DNA from 2 places in the Bradyrhizobium sp. AZCC 2176 genome. Region 2 is predicted to be linked to the other one. Evidence: riboswitches for the same ligand, from Rfam matches in the RefSeq annotation. Region 2 holds a riboswitch; the other holds the start of a gene.

Region 1 (7,471 bases), 520 kb from region 2:
CGGACTGGATCTGCGCCGTTCCGCTTGCGGTGACGGCGGCATGGCTGCTGGCCTCGCCGAAATCAGCGGTCAAACTCGCGCGTGGCGGCTTTGGTGCGCATCTGCTCGATCTCGGGAGTATCCGGACGATTGAGGAGGAGGGGTTTGGCCAAACATAGATCGTCATCGCCCGGCCTTGACCGGGCGATCCAGTATTCCGCGGTGCCGATGTTGTACGGAAAGGCCTCGGCGTACTGGATCGACCGCCGGAGCCCGTCATCGGGCGCGCATTCGCGCGACCCGTTGGCGGGCGATGACACCTTTGCTTGCCGCGCTACAACGGCTCGTCGTCATTGCCGTGGCGGTCGCGCTTCGGCGTGGCGATATCGCCGTCCTCGTAGTCGTCATCCTCGACCGGCGCACGTTCCGGCTTTTTCGATTTGTCGTCGGGTTTTTTCGGAGGCTCGCTCTTTCTGCCAGTTCCGCCCATGTGATGCCTTTTTCGCCGGCTGAATCGGCGTTTGCTCTGCATGCCGATTCGGAGTAACGGCATGACCTCAATCCTGTTGCGCTTGGCCGGCATCTTAACGCTGGCCACACCAATTTTCCTGCCCTTTTTGCGGCGTTCAGTCCAAGGGGCGTTCACACGGAGTAAGCATGAAGAAGCCCCGCATCGCGGCGGACGAACCGCAGCCGCGAAAAATGATCCGAGCCGACAAGGCGCCGACCACCGGTTACTCGCTGGTGGTGGACGGTCATTTCAAATCGCATCACGAGACGGTCGAGGCGGCCGAAGAGGCCGGCATGGCCCTGAAGAATCGATTCCAGATGCTTCAGGTGCAGGTCTACGACGCCGAGAACAAGACGCGGTCGCTGATCGACTGGCCAGGTCCGGCATAACGCTGCGGATATCTGACTTAACTTTCCCGGGTCGTTTAGCGCGAAGACGCGCTTCGCGCTTTTGCCGGGCATGATGACACCGGTAAATCCGGCCTCAGGTTCGCCGTCCGCCGTTCTGCTGGCTAGCCAGCCACTCGGACAGGGCCACCGATTTCTCGGCTGGCCGTTTGGTGCCGGCGGGCGCCTTCTTTGCGGCCCTTGCGGCCGGCGCACGTTGTGGCTCGGCTGCCTCGCGCGCGAGCCGCAACGCCTTCAGCTTCGCCATATTGTCGAGCACGGCCTTGGCCGCGGCGTCGCGTTCGGCCTTGCCGGACCTTGCGTCCTGGGCCGCCTTTGTCGCCTTGTCGATACGCGCCTGGGCCCGATCGCGATCCTCTTTCGTCATGTCAGGTCAGCCTCTTTTCGCGGTCCTGGTCTTGGTCTTGCTTCTGGCCACAGGTTCCGGCGGGTTTTCGCGGTCGGCCGCTTCCTTCGCCAGACGGAGCGCGCGCAGCTTCTCTGTCCGCTTCCGGATCGCGATATCGGCGGCCGCGATCTCGGCCATCGCCTTGATGCCCTCGACTTCCTGGTCGCGCTTACGCTTTAGCCGAATTTCCTTCAGCTCGGCAGCGCTCTTCGGCTCATCGTCCATCTTATACCTCTGAAATCACGACTGATATCGTCGGGCGGTCTGTGGCCGGTTTACCACGGATCGGGGCGCAGAGGACGTTATTTTCGGTCGAAAAAGGCGCACTTTCTTGCGAAATCAGCCATCAGGATGAAAGGCCGCGTCATCCTCGTCCAGCTCGGGGCTGGCTTGATCGAAGCTGGCAAGCCAGGCGCCCAGCGCCGCTGACGCATGTCCTTCGGCCTTCATCTGCCGCAACGCAATGCGGACGCTGATCCGGCCATGGCGGTTGGCGCGGAACGGAAGCGGTTCAGCATGAAAAAGCATTCTCCCGGGCAATCGCCCGAAGGAGAATACCGTCTCGTCAGGTCAGGACAAGCCGGTGCGCCGTGGCGCCGAGCCGGCTATTGCGGTCAGAACGTCGCGCCGGCCTTCACCATGTAGGTCCGTCCGGGCAGCGGATAGGCCGAGAAGCGGCCGGGCGTGAACAGGCTCTCGACGGCGTAGTCGTAGTACTGCGCATTGAGAATATTGTTGACGGAGATTGACCAGAAGAAGCGCTCGTACGCGCCGCTCAGCTTGAAATCGACCGTTGCACTCGCTGGAATCAAGCGTTGAATATTGGCCTGGTCGTTGTCCATGAAGCGCTCGCTCCAGGCACGCACGGTGGCGTCGGCGACGAGATAGTTCTGCCAGATGTTCCAACTGACGCCGGCGCTGCCGGTGTAGCGGGACACCAGCGGAACGTCGTTGCCGGCAAACGGGCCTTCGCGGAACACCGCACGGGTATAGGCCATGCCGCCGCGCAACTGCACGGTATCGCTGACACGAAACGACGCGCTGGTTTCCGAGCCATAGCGGCGGGTCGGGTCGAGATTGACGTTGAAGCGCTGTACCGGGTTGAAATGAAGTTCGTTCTCAAGGTCCATGTTGTAGATGCTCGATTGAACTTCGAGCGGTCCAGACTTGATGCGAACGCCGCCCTCGATGTCATGAGAGGTCTGGGTCTTCAGCCTGAAGTCACCGGGAAGCGCGTTGAAGAAGGGATCGAAGGCGGGACCCGAGGAGAGCCTTTCATCGACGTTCGGCGTGCGGAACGCGCGCGCGGCGCGACCGAATACCGAAAAGACGTTGTTGAAGCGATGCTCGACGCCGATATGCAGTGCGTATTGGCCTTCCTCGCTGTCAAGCGGGAGGTTCTGGGCGCTGCACGTGAAGAAAATCGCGCAGTTCGGATCGTTCTGAAGGATGTCCCGGGCTTTCAGGGTGGTCCGTTGAAGGCGGCCGCCGTATGAAAAATCTGTCGTCGGTAACAGTCCGATGGTTTGCTGAAAGTACCCGGCGAGCGTTTGCTGCGACAAATCGTAGGTGTGAATGGGAATCATGCCTTTGGCGACCGGACGCTCTGAGTGATAGGTCGCGTCATAATAATCAACGCCGGTCAGGATGGTCGAAGGCATTCCGAAGATCACGTTCTTGATGCTCAAGCGCGGCGTGATCGACCACGTCTGCAGATGGCTGTCGACATAGTTGAACGGGATCGTTGGCAACAGGCCGAAGAATCCGGCCTGCTGCTTCTTGTCCCGCACGCCGCCATCGACGATGAGGTCAACGCCGTTCGTCAGGGTCTTGGTGAAGCCGGCAGTGGCGTTGGCGCCTTGCTGGTTGGCGTAGTCGAACGGGGTATTGGTGCCGCGGCGGTCGGTGACGAGCTGGTTCAGGCCGGTCGCCGGATCAACCGTGCGGCCGCCGGGAAGACCCAGCTTCTGATCGTCGCCCGAGAGCGTCAGGAACGCGGTGAGACCGGGCGTGGTGTAATTCAAATTGCCGACGCCGTTGCGCTGGTCGAGGGCGTTGTTGACCCGATAGCCGTCGGACTTGATGCCGTTGCCGTAGAACGACGTCGACCACGGTCCGTAATTGGTCGCGGCCGAAACAGAGGCCTGCCGCTGGTTGAACGATCCGACGCCGGCTTCGGCGCGGATCGCGACGGGCGGGCCGCCGACGCCGTTCTTCAGGACGATGTTGATGACGCCGCCGATGGCGTTGTCGCCGTACAGTACCGCGCCGCTGTTGCCGCGGGTGATTTCGATGCGCTCGATCGAATCGCGCGGAATGGTCGAGAAATCCACGCCTTGCATATCGACGTCATTGACCCTGCGTCCATTGATGAGGAGCAGGGTATTGGAGGAGGCGAACGCACCGAAGCCACGGAGGTCGACACTGGTCCTTGCGCCATTAACGCCGCCAAACAGGGTCGTTAGCTGCACGCCCGGTGTCTGAGCGATGATTTCCTGTACGGTGTAGGCCGGCGAACGCGCGATATCCTGCGCTGTTATGACCGCGGTCGATGCGCCGACGATGCCGTTGAATTGCCGGACAGCGCCTACGCCGGTCGAGAACGAGTCCGCCGCCGGGCCGGGCGCTGGAACAGCGTTGGGGTCGGGCCTCGAAGATGTGCGAGGCACGATGCGGCGCGAGGTCGAGGTCTGGTCGGTGGCGGGTTTGGCTCGGGTCCGGTTCGCGTCGCCGGGCGGATTGACCTCGATCGGCGGCAACTCATCCGACGATGTGGTTTGCTGTGCATGCGCTGCAGAGACGCCCAGCAAGAGAGCCGGTATGAGAAAAGTCGAAGCCAACAGAATGGCGCGACGCCGCTGTATGGTTGTGGCTAGCGTGGAAGACATAGTTAGAGCCTCGGTATGACGTCAGTGGCACGTCACAGCGAACCAAGTCTCACCATGTGCTTTGAGCAGCTTAGGTGAAGCTAATGCCTGTACTCCCCGACCGACATCTTCGCGTGTGACCACGGCTGACGGCAGGTCTCCTGGCTCGCGGGTCGTTACCCTTCGTCGCCTTCCCAGGACCGAGATTCCCAGTGGCCTATGACGAAGGATTCGCCGCTTACAGTTGCGGGGGCAGCCGCGGAATTGGGGAGATTCCCCGCACCGCATTCCCTTTTGATCCCCAAAGCGGGAACCGTCGGAACTATGGTAGAAGTTTGTCAAAGTCCGAGTCAATCCGCCTTGGGCGCCCACAGCATTCCTCACTGGACGAGTGCGCTATTTTTGCCGCATGAGCACGCTGCCTGCTCCTTGCCTGAACTCCTGTACCGGGGCGGGTAAAACTGCTTTAGGACGATCGATGAGTGTTGAGACCGTTGCCGTGACCAACGAGGATGCCGCGCGCCGGAGGATCGGCGTGACCACAATGCTTGCCGCCCTCGTTGTGCTGCTGGTGCTGATCTCGCTGGGTATTGGCCCGGTGCGGCTGTCGCCGCTTGCGGCGGCGGAAGCGCTGTTCGGCGGCGGCAGCGACGTGGCACAGGTGATTGTGCGGGAGATCCGCCTGCCGCGGACGCTGCTGGCGCTGGCGATCGGCGCCATTCTCGGGCTGTCGGGCGCGTCGCTGCAGGGCCTGCTGCGCAACCCACTGGCTTCGCCCTCGCTGTTCGGTGCGCCGCAATCCGCCGCGTTCGGCGCGGTGCTGGTGATCGCGCTGGGGCTGGCCGATGTGCGCTCCTATGCCCTGCCGGTGGCGGCGATCATCGCGGCGTTCGCTTCAGTATTCGTGCTGCTGACCATCGCTGGCCGCAATGCCGGGCTGCTGATCCTCATCCTGTCGGGCTTGGCGATTTCGAGTTTTGCCGGGGCTGCCACCGCGCTGGTGATGAACCTCTCTAGCAACCCCTTTGTGGTCCTGGAGATCGCGTTCTGGCTGCTCGGCTCGCTGGAGGACCGCAGCTTTCAGCACGTGATGCTGGCGCTGCCGTTCATCATCGCCGGCGCGATCATGCTGTTCAGCCAGCGCCATGCGTTTCGCGCGCTGAGTCTCGGCGAAGAAACCGCGCAAAGCCTCGGCGTCGATGTCGGACGTTTGCGGCTGTTCGTGATTTCGGGCGTGGCGCTCGGTGTCGGTGGCGCGGTCGCCGTCACCGGCACCATCGGGTTCATAGGCCTGGTCGCGCCGCATCTGATGCGGCCGCTGATCGGGCATGATCCGGGTCGGCTATTGGTGCCAAGCGCGCTCGCCGGCTCGGCGCTGCTGCTGGCGGCCGACATCGCGGTGCGCATCATTCCCTCGACCTCCGACATCAAGGTCGGCGTGCTGACCTCGATCATCGGCGTGCCGTTCTTCCTCTACCTGATCATGCGCGAACGCCGCGCGCTCGGCGGAGGTGTCGCATGAGCGATGCGGCGCTGCTGACCGCAACGGGACTCTGCGTGCGGCTCGCCGGTCGCGTCGTGCTGAAAGACGTTTCGCTGACGCTCTCGCCGGGACATCTGGTGGCGCTGGTCGGGCCGAACGGCGCCGGCAAGACCACGCTGTTGCGGGCGCTGGCGGGATTGATCCCGTCCGAGGGCGAGATCGAAATCGGCAGCCAGGCGCTGGCTTCGCTGCCGCTGCGCGAGCGCGCAAAACGCTTCGGCTATTTGCCGCAAGGCCATGTCGTGCACTGGCCGCTACCGGCCCGCGATATCGTGGCGCTCGGCCGCTACCCGCACGGCGCCACCGATCCGGCGCGGCTGTCGCCTCGGGATGCGGAGGCGGTTTTGCGCGCGATGCAGGCGGTCGATGTGATGGCGTTCAGCGATCGCCGCGTCACGGAATTGTCCGGCGGCGAGCGCAGCCGCGTCGCGCTGGCCCGCGCGCTGGCGGTGGAGGCGCCGGTCATCCTGGCCGACGAGCCGACCGCCTCGCTCGACCCTCGGCACCAGATCGACGTCATGAAGAATTTGCGCGCGACCGCCGACAAGGGCGTGCTCGTCATTGTCGTGACGCATGATCTGGGACTCGCAGCGCGGTTCGCCGACCATGTGCTGGTGCTGCGCGAAGGCCGGCTGGTGTCGCAGGGCGCGCCGGCCGTGGCGCTGTCCGAGCAGGTGATGGCCGATGTGTTCCGGATCTCGGCCTATCGCGCGGAATTCCAGCGCGAGGCCGTCATCGTCCCCTGGGCGGATATCTGATGCGACGACGGCTGGCATTTCTGGTCGCGATGATGACGCTCGCATTGCCGGGCGGCGCTGCGCTTGCAACCAATCTGCCGCGCCTGGTATCGATGAATGTCTGCACCGACCAATTGCTGCTGACGCTGGCCGATCCCGAACAGATTCTGGGATTGAGTCGGTTTTCGCGGGACGGGTGGCAATCGCAGGCGGCCGACATCAGCCGGTATCCGGTTTTGTCCGGAGGTGCCGAGGACGTTCTGCTGATCAGACCCGACATTGTCGTCGCAAGTGCGTTCGACAAGCGATCGACGCGGGAGCTGTTGAAGGCCAAGGGACTTCATCTTGCCGAGCTTGCCGTGCCGCGAACCCTCGACGAAGCGCGGCAGCAGATCCGCGAGGCCGGCGATATCACCGGACATCCCGATCGCGCAGCCGCGGAAATCGCGCGGCTTGATGCGGCGCTGGCGCGCGCCCGCCGCGCGGTCTCGGAACAGCACTATCGCGTGCTGCCATTGTCGCGGCGTGGTTGGGTGGCGGGCAGCGACAGTTTTGTCGGTTCGCTGCTCGGCGAAATTGGCTTGCGCAGCGCGGCCGGCGATCTCGGTTTTGCGTTCGGTGGATTCGCCTCGCTGGAGGCGATTGTCAACTTGCGGCCGGACTTCATCGTGGTTTCGCAGGCCGGCGACACTGCGAAGGACGACGGCCAGGCATTTCTGTTGCACCCGGCGTTGGAGCGCTTCTATCCGCCGGAAAAGCGCATCGTGATTCCGGAACGGCTGACCGAGTGCGGCGGCGTCATGCTGGCGGATGCGCTGGATGCGCTGGCGGCGGAAGTGAAGCGGGTGGGGAAGTAAATTCGTAGTTTCGTAGGGTGGCAAAGCGAAGCGTGCCCACCATCCAGAGCGAATGTGTTGATAGATGGTGGGCACGGCGCAAGCGCGCCTTTGCCCACCCTACGGACTTCTCACCCCATCACCACCGGTCCGCCGACCTTCTTCCACGCATCGATACCGCCTTCGATGTGCGCGGTGTTGGC
Region 2 (7,471 bases):
GAATCGTCGTCGGTTTCGACGTCGATCCGGCGGCCATGATGGGCGTAGTGGTGCCAATAGAGCAGCATCGATCCAAGCGAGGCCATCAGCCGGTCGGCAATGTCGCGGGCGCCGGGCTGGTTGTGATCATGGGCCTCGGGAAGGATGCAGCCGAGTGCGGAAACGCCGCTTCTCAGGACGTCCATCGGATGCGCAGCGGCGGGAAGCAATTCCAGCGTCTGCAGCACCGCGAGCGGCAAGGCGCGCAGCGCCTTCAGCTTGGCCTTGTAGTTTCTGAGTTCCGACAGAGTGGGCAGGCTGCCGTGAACGAGGAGATACGCGATTTCCTCGAACTCGCAGCTTTCGGCGACATCGAGAATATCGTAGCCGCGATAATGCAGGTCGTTTCCGGTGCGGCCGACCGTGCACAGCGCAGTATCGCCGGCGATCACGCCGGAGAGCGCGACCGATTTCTTGGGCGAAGGCTTGATGTCCGTCATCTCAATCTCCCTTATCGATTAGCGGCGCGCTGGACTGTGGCCGGGGTGGTGTCGCGCCAATCGAAGATGCCGTGCGTTGACGTGCTGCCGAGGAATTTTGGATCAACCGTGAAGGTCAGGTCGGTCAGCTCACCCGCCTTCAGCGACGCCAGTCGCTCCACCGTTGCGATGAAGCGATCCTGCTCAGCAGGGGCAATCACGTCTTCCGCCAGGTTGCGGAATTTCCGGATGTAGTCCGGCCGCTTGAACGGGCGGGCGCCCAGTGGATGTGCATCTGCCAGCGCAATTTCATCGCTGATGACGGAGCCGCCTTTCAGTCTCAAGACGACACGGCCGCCGAACGCCTTTTCCTTCGGATCGTGGCTGTGGTAGCGGCGGGTCCATGCGGGGTCTTCGACCGTGGAGATCTTGCGCCACAGCGCAACCGTCGTCTCGCGGCCGGCACGCTCGGGCGCGTAAGATCGCTCGTGATGCCAGCCGCCGTCTTCGAGCGCGACCGCAAAAATATACATGATCGAATGGTCGAGCGTTTCGCGGCTCGCCTTCGGGTCCATCTTCTGCGGATCGTTGGCACCGGTGCCGATGACGTAGTGGGTGTGATGGCTGGTGTGGATGACGATGCTTTCGATCGTCGAGAGATCGCCGATTTTCGGTCTCAGCCGGCGCGCCAGGTCGATCAGCGCCTGGCTCTGGTATTCCGCCGAGTACTCCTTGGTGTAAGTGTCGAGAATGGCGCGCTTCGGCTCGCCCTTCTCAGGCAGCGGCACCGCGTATTCCGCGCGCGGGCCACCGAGCAGCCAGGCGATGAAGCCGTCCTCGCCCTCATAGGCGGGTGACGGCGCGCCTTCGCCGCGCATCGCGCGATCGACGGATTCAATTGCCATCTTGTCGGCGAAGGCCGGCGCATAGGCCTTCCAGCTCGAGATCTCGCCCTTGCGTGACTGCCGCGTGGTGGTGGTGACGTGCAGCGCCTGCTGGACGGCCTGATAGATCGTCTCGGCCGGCAGACCGAGCAACGCGCCGATTCCGGCGGCAGCCGACGGCCCGAGATGGGCGATGTGATCGATCTTGTGCTCGTGCAGGCAGATGCCCTTCACGAGATCGACCTGAATTTCATACGCCGCAGTCAGCCCGCGCACGAGGTCCGCGCCCGTCAACCCGCAATGCTGGGCGACAGCCAGCACCGGCGGAATGTTGTCGCCGGGATGCGAATAGTCCGCCGCCAGGAACGTGTCGTGGAAATCGAGTTCGCGGACGGCGACGCCGTTGGCCCAGGCGGCCCATTCCGGCGAAATCCGCTGCGACCGCGTCAACCCGAACACGGTGGCTCCCGGCTGGAACGGATGCGTCTCGGCTTGCGCTCGCGCGCTGACAACAGGACGCCGCGCGATCGAGGCGGCGGCAACGGCGGCGTTATCGATGATGCGGTTGCCCAGCATCCCCACCACGTCGCTCTCGACCCCGACCGGGTCGGCGGCGACCTCGGCGATCTTCCAGGCCAGTTGCTCCGCGCGCGGCAGATGATCGGCCGATTTGAAAGTACGAACGGTATGCTGTTTCAAGACGCAGCTTCCTTCTGGATTGAACCGGTCATGGCTGGTTGCGTGATCGGGACCGGACGGCCGAATTCGTTCACCGCGACCATCTCGAACGTTCCGCGCACCGCGGATTTCCGCCTGCCGCTGATCAGGTCTTCGCGGATCATGTCGACGGCAACCGTCATGGAACTGCGGCCGACCCGTACGACCTGGGCAACGAGCTCGACGAGTTCGCCGACATGGATCGGCTCATGAAATTCGATCTTGTCCGAGGTCGCCATGACGACGCTCTGCCGCGCGTGCCGCGTGGCCGTGACGAATGCCGCCTTGCCCATCAGGCTCAGCGCATGGCCGCCGAACAGCGTGCCGTAGTGATTGGCCTGCTCCGGAAACACCATCTCCACGAACCGGGTTTCGTCGGGATTAAGGGTTGGCGACGCCACTGAATGCATTTTCCTGCTCCGGACGACTTGTTATTCCGTACCGACTTCGCAATATCTACAAACGTGCACCATCGAAATGGCTGAAAAAGCATAGTCTTGCGAAGACGAGCCGGTTTATTTGCAAAGGTTGCGAAGGTGATGCGATGAAAAAGACCTTCATGGGCGTGCGGCTGAAAAGGCTGCGTGAGGAGCAGCGCCTGACGCAGGCGGCACTTGCCGGGAAGCTCGGGATCTCCCTGAGCTACCTCAACCAGTTGGAAAACAATCAGCGGCCGCTCACCGTGCCGGTGCTGCTGGCGCTCAATTCGGTGTTCGGCCTGGACGTGCAGTCGTTCGCCGAGGGCGACGAAGCGCGCTTGATCTCGGACCTTCGCGAAGCGCTGGCGGATCCTGCATTGGGAGAGACGATTGCTATCGCCGAACTTCGTGAACTCGCGCAGAACATGCCTGCGGTCGGGCGCGCGCTGGTCAATCTCAACCAGAAGTATCGCCATGCCACCGAGCAATATGCGGCCATCTCCGCGCGGCTCGGCGAGGACCGTCAGGCCGCAGCGGCGGTTCTGCCGACCACGCCGTTCGAGGAAGTCCGCGACTTCTTCTATCTGCAGCACAACTATATTGCTGAGCTCGACGACGCGGCGGAGGCGATCGCCGGCCGGATGGGGTTACCGATCGGGCGGATGACGCCGGGCCTGGTGTCGTATCTCGAAAGCCATCACGGCGTGACTGTCCTGATCGACGCGAGCGGCGAGCTGGGATCGGGAACGCAGCGTCTGTTCGATGGCCGCACGCGAACGCTACGACTGTCGCCAAGCCTTGATCCGGGCCAGCAGGCGTTTCAGCTCGCAACGCAGATTGCCATTCTGGAACTGGACGAGGCGATCCGCGCAATCGTCGACAAGGCAAAATTCACCAGCGACGAATCGCGCGGCCTCGCCCGCATCGGGCTAGCAAACTATTTCGCCGGTGCGCTGATCTTGCCTTACGCCGTTTTCCTGGCCGAGGCGGAGCGGCGCCGCTACGACATCGAATTGCTCAGTCACCGGTTCGGCGTGGGCTTTGAAACGATCTGTCACCGGCTGAGTACCTTGCAGCGCCATAATGCGCGCGGCGTGCCGTTCTTCTTCATCCGCGTCGATCGCGCCGGAAACATATCGAAACGCCAGTCGGCGACCGATTTCCATTTTTCGCGGGTCGGCGGGACCTGTCCGCTGTGGAACGTCTATGAGGCCTTCGCCAACCCGGGGCGTATCCTGACGCAGGTGGCGCGGATGCCCGATGAGCGAACCTATCTCTGGGTTGCCCGGACGGTGTCGCACGGCAGCGGAGGCTACGGAGCGCCCGCCAAGACGTTTGCGGTCGCCCTGGGATGCGATGTTCGCCATGCGGACCGAATCGTCTATTCGCAGGGCCTCAAGATCGATCCGTCGCTGGCGACGCCGATCGGCATGGGCTGCAAGGTGTGCGAACGACCGGATTGTCCGCAGCGCGCGTTTCCCCCGGCCGGCCGGGCCCTTCGAATCGACGAGACGCGATCCCGATTCGCGCCCTATGCCACGTCGTGATCCGACGTGGCCGGAATATCGGGGAAAACGGCTTTCACGCGGAGAAAGAATCGGCTTTTTCGTGTTTCCCACCCCTCCTGCGGAAATTTTTTGGAAATTGCGGGCATCGGTCTCCCGCGCCCCATTGACACTTTGCTACGAATGGTACCAGATATAGGCGTCGCGGCCTGCCAGATCGCAAGATTTGGTGGCTAAGAGGGAAGCCGGTGTATCGCGCGTTTTTGCGAGAATCCGGCGCTGCCCCCGCAACTGTAAGCAGTGAGTTGCTCCCGATTTTTCACGTCACTGATGCGGCCACGCATTGGGAAGACGGGGTGCAACGCTGACCTGCGAGCCAGGAGACCTGCCGCGACACCGAAAAACGTCCACGGGCGGGGTGTCCCGGCGGTCGCTCGCAGATTCATGCCCGTGCCTTGCGCCGGGCATCCTATGCAGCGTCGCCTCAAGACATCCAGCCCCAACAACACCACGGGGTCTGCCGATGTCGCAATCTTCTCAACTCGTTTCTCCCGAAGCCAAAGCTGCTCCCTTTCTCGCGTTGCGCACCGAATCGTCGGCGTCGCCGGCAAGTGCGCTGCCGATGCAGGTGATCCGCCGCAACGGCACGGTTTCGAAATTCGACGCCAGCAAGATTTCGGTCGCGATGACCAAGGCGTTCCTCGCGGTCGAGGGGCACGGCGCGGCGGCTTCCCGCCGCGTGCATGAAATCGTTGAGCAACTGACCGCCGAAGTCGTCGGCGCGCTGTCGCGCCGGATGAGCGAGGGCCGCACCTTTCATATCGAGGACGTACAGGACCAGGTCGAACTCGCCTTGATGCGCAGCGAGCACCACAAGGTCGCGCGCGCCTATGTGCTGTATCGCGAGGAGCGCACGCGACAACGCGCCAGGCAGGAAGCGGCCAACGCCCAGCCGTCGGGGGAGCCTGCGCTGCGCGTCGCGCTGGCCAGCGGCGTGCAGGTTCCGCTCGATATCGCGCGCCTGACGCTGATCATCGAGGAGGCCTGCGCCGGCCTTGAGGGTGTCATCGCCGCGACCGTGCTCACTGAGACGCAGCGCAATCTCTACGACGGCATCGGCGAGGGCGAACTGGCGCTGGCATCTGTCATGGCCGCGCGAACGTTGGTGGAGCAGGAGCCGAACTACGCCTATGTCAGCGCGCGGCTTTTGCTCGACAAGCTGCGCACCGAGGTGCTGTCGTTTGTGGAGGGGGTGCCGACCAGCGCCTCGCAGGCCGATATGGCCGTGCGTTACGGCGAATACTTTCCCGCCTACATCAAGACCGGCATCAAGGCCGAACTGCTCGATCCCGATCTGGCGCGCTTCGACCTGAAGAAACTCGCAGCGGCGCTGAAGCCGGAACGGGATCTGGCGTTCCAGTTCCTGGGGTTGCAAACGCTGTACGACCGCTATTTCCTGCATGAGCGCGGCAACCGCATCGAACTGCCGCAGGCGTTCTTCATGCGCGTCGCCATGGGGCTGGCGCTGCGCGAGATCGACCGCGAGGCACGCGCCATCGAGTTCTACGATCTGCTGTCGTCGTTCGACTTCATGGCCTCGACGCCGACGCTGTTCAATTCGGGCACGCTGCGGCCGCAATTGTCGTCCTGCTTCCTTACCACCGTTGCCGACGATCTCGACGGCATCTTCAAGTCGGTCAAGGACAATGCGTTGCTGGCAAAATATTCCGGCGGGCTCGGCAACGACTGGACCCGCGTGCGCGGGCTTGGCGCGCACATCAAGGGCACCAATGGCGAGAGCCAGGGCGTGGTGCCGTTCCTCAAAGTTGCGAACGACACCGCGATCGCCGTCAACCAGGGCGGCAAGCGTAAAGGCGCGGTCTGCGCCTATCTCGAAACCTGGCATGTCGACATCGAGGAGTTCCTCGACCTGCGCAAGAACACCGGCGACGACCGCCGCCGCACCCACGACATGAATACCGCGAACTGGGTGCCCGACCTGTTCATGCAGCGTGTCGAGGCGGACGGCGAATGGACGCTGTTCTCGCCGGACGAGACGCCTGATCTGCACGACCTCTACGGCAAGGCGTTCGCCGAGCGTTACGCGTTCTATGAGGCCAAGGCGGCGCGCGGCGAAATCCGCGTGTTCAAGCAGGTTCGCGCCACGGATTTGTGGCGCAAGATGCTGACCATGCTGTTCGAGACCGGACATCCCTGGATCACGTTCAAGGACCCCTGTAATCTGCGCTCGCCGCAGCGCCATGCCGGCGTGATTCATTCCTCGAATCTCTGTACCGAGATTACGCTCAATACATCCGACGACGAGACCGCCGTCTGCAATCTCGGCTCGATCAATCTGCTCAACCATGTGAAGGAAGGGCGGCTGGATGAGCCGCGGCTGAAGCGCAGCGTGACGATCGCGATGCGGATGCTCGACAACGTCATCGACATCAATTTCTACACCATCCCGGAAGCGCGCCGCTCGAACCTGCGGCACCGTCCGGTCGGCCTCGGGCTGATGGGCTTCCAGGATGCGCTGCAGGCGTTGCGGATAGCGATGGCTTCCGATGCGGCGGTTGCCTTCGCCGATACCAGCATGGAGATGATTTCCTATTATGCGATCGCGGCCTCGGTCGATCTGGCGGCCGAGCGCGGACGCTATCCGTCGTTCGACGGTTCGCTGTGGAGCCGGGGCATTCTGCCGATCGATTCGATCGAGCTAGTGGCGGAAGCCCGCGGCGGCCTCGCGATGGACCGCGGCGTGACGCTCGACTGGGATCGCCTGCGCGAGCGCGTCAAATCGACCGGCATGCGCAATTCGAACGTGATGGCGATCGCGCCGACGGCGACCATTTCGAACATCTGCGGCGTAGCGCAGTCGATCGAGCCCGCCTACCAGAACCTCTATGTCAAATCCAACATGTCCGGCGACTTCACCGTGGTGAACGAGTTTTTGGTGCGCGACCTCAAGGCGCGCGGGCTGTGGGACGAGGTGATGGTCAACGACCTCAAATATTTCGACGGCAGCGTTGGCGCCATCGATCGCATTCCTGATGACCTCAAGGCGCTCTATGCGACCGCCTTCGAGATCGACAGCGCCTGGCTGATCGAGGCGGCCTCCCGGCGGCAGAAATGGATCGACCAGTCGCAGTCGCTCAACCTCTATATCGCCAACCCCAGCGGCAAGAAGCTCGATGCGCTCTATCGCCTGGCTTGGGCACGGGGCCTGAAGACGACTTACTACTTGCGCTCGCGCAGCGCGACGCATGTCGAAAAGTCCACGCTCCGGGGCACCGACGGCAAGCTCAACGCCGTTGCGGCTGCGCCTGTGGTGTCGGCCGCCGCGCCGATCATCGTCCCATCCGGCATCACGGCGCCTGACCTGTCCGGCGCTGTGGCGTGCTCCATCGACAATCCCGAATGCGAAGCCTGCCAGTAAGCAGACAAGAAGCAAGGAAACGATAATGCTCGACTGGTCCGAACCCACT

The links. A riboswitch is a leader RNA that binds a small molecule or an ion and turns the genes downstream of it on or off. The one in region 2 is predicted to bind cobalamin.
Region 1: it holds a riboswitch for cobalamin, as region 2 does, so the genes downstream of both, V1288_RS08750 (TonB-dependent receptor) here and V1288_RS06230 (ribonucleoside-diphosphate reductase subunit alpha) in region 2, are expected to answer to the same signal.

The regions. Positions count from the first base shown of each region.
Region 1 is NZ_JAZHRX010000001.1:1,904,369-1,911,839, reverse strand. It holds gene V1288_RS08780 (hypothetical protein) at 1-158, shown strand, start outside; gene V1288_RS08775 (hypothetical protein) at 314-562, opposite strand; gene V1288_RS08770 (hypothetical protein) at 637-879, shown strand; gene V1288_RS08765 (hypothetical protein) at 974-1,264, opposite strand; gene V1288_RS08760 (transcriptional regulator) at 1,271-1,510, opposite strand; gene V1288_RS08755 (hypothetical protein) at 1,625-1,813, opposite strand; gene V1288_RS08750 (TonB-dependent receptor) at 1,900-4,173, opposite strand; cobalamin riboswitch at 4,287-4,485, opposite strand; gene V1288_RS08745 (FecCD family ABC transporter permease) at 4,631-5,674, shown strand; gene V1288_RS08740 (ABC transporter ATP-binding protein) at 5,671-6,453, shown strand; gene V1288_RS08735 (ABC transporter substrate-binding protein) at 6,453-7,289, shown strand; gene V1288_RS08730 (MBL fold metallo-hydrolase) at 7,400-7,471, opposite strand, start outside.
Region 2 is NZ_JAZHRX010000001.1:1,384,587-1,392,057, reverse strand. It holds gene prpC (bifunctional 2-methylcitrate synthase/citrate synthase) at 1-479, opposite strand, end outside; gene V1288_RS06245 (MmgE/PrpD family protein) at 491-2,041, opposite strand; gene V1288_RS06240 (acyl-CoA thioesterase) at 2,038-2,469, opposite strand; gene V1288_RS06235 (short-chain fatty acyl-CoA regulator family protein) at 2,604-4,025, shown strand; cobalamin riboswitch at 4,172-4,390, shown strand; gene V1288_RS06230 (ribonucleoside-diphosphate reductase subunit alpha) at 4,507-7,422, shown strand; gene V1288_RS06225 (ribonucleotide-diphosphate reductase subunit beta) at 7,448-7,471, shown strand, end outside.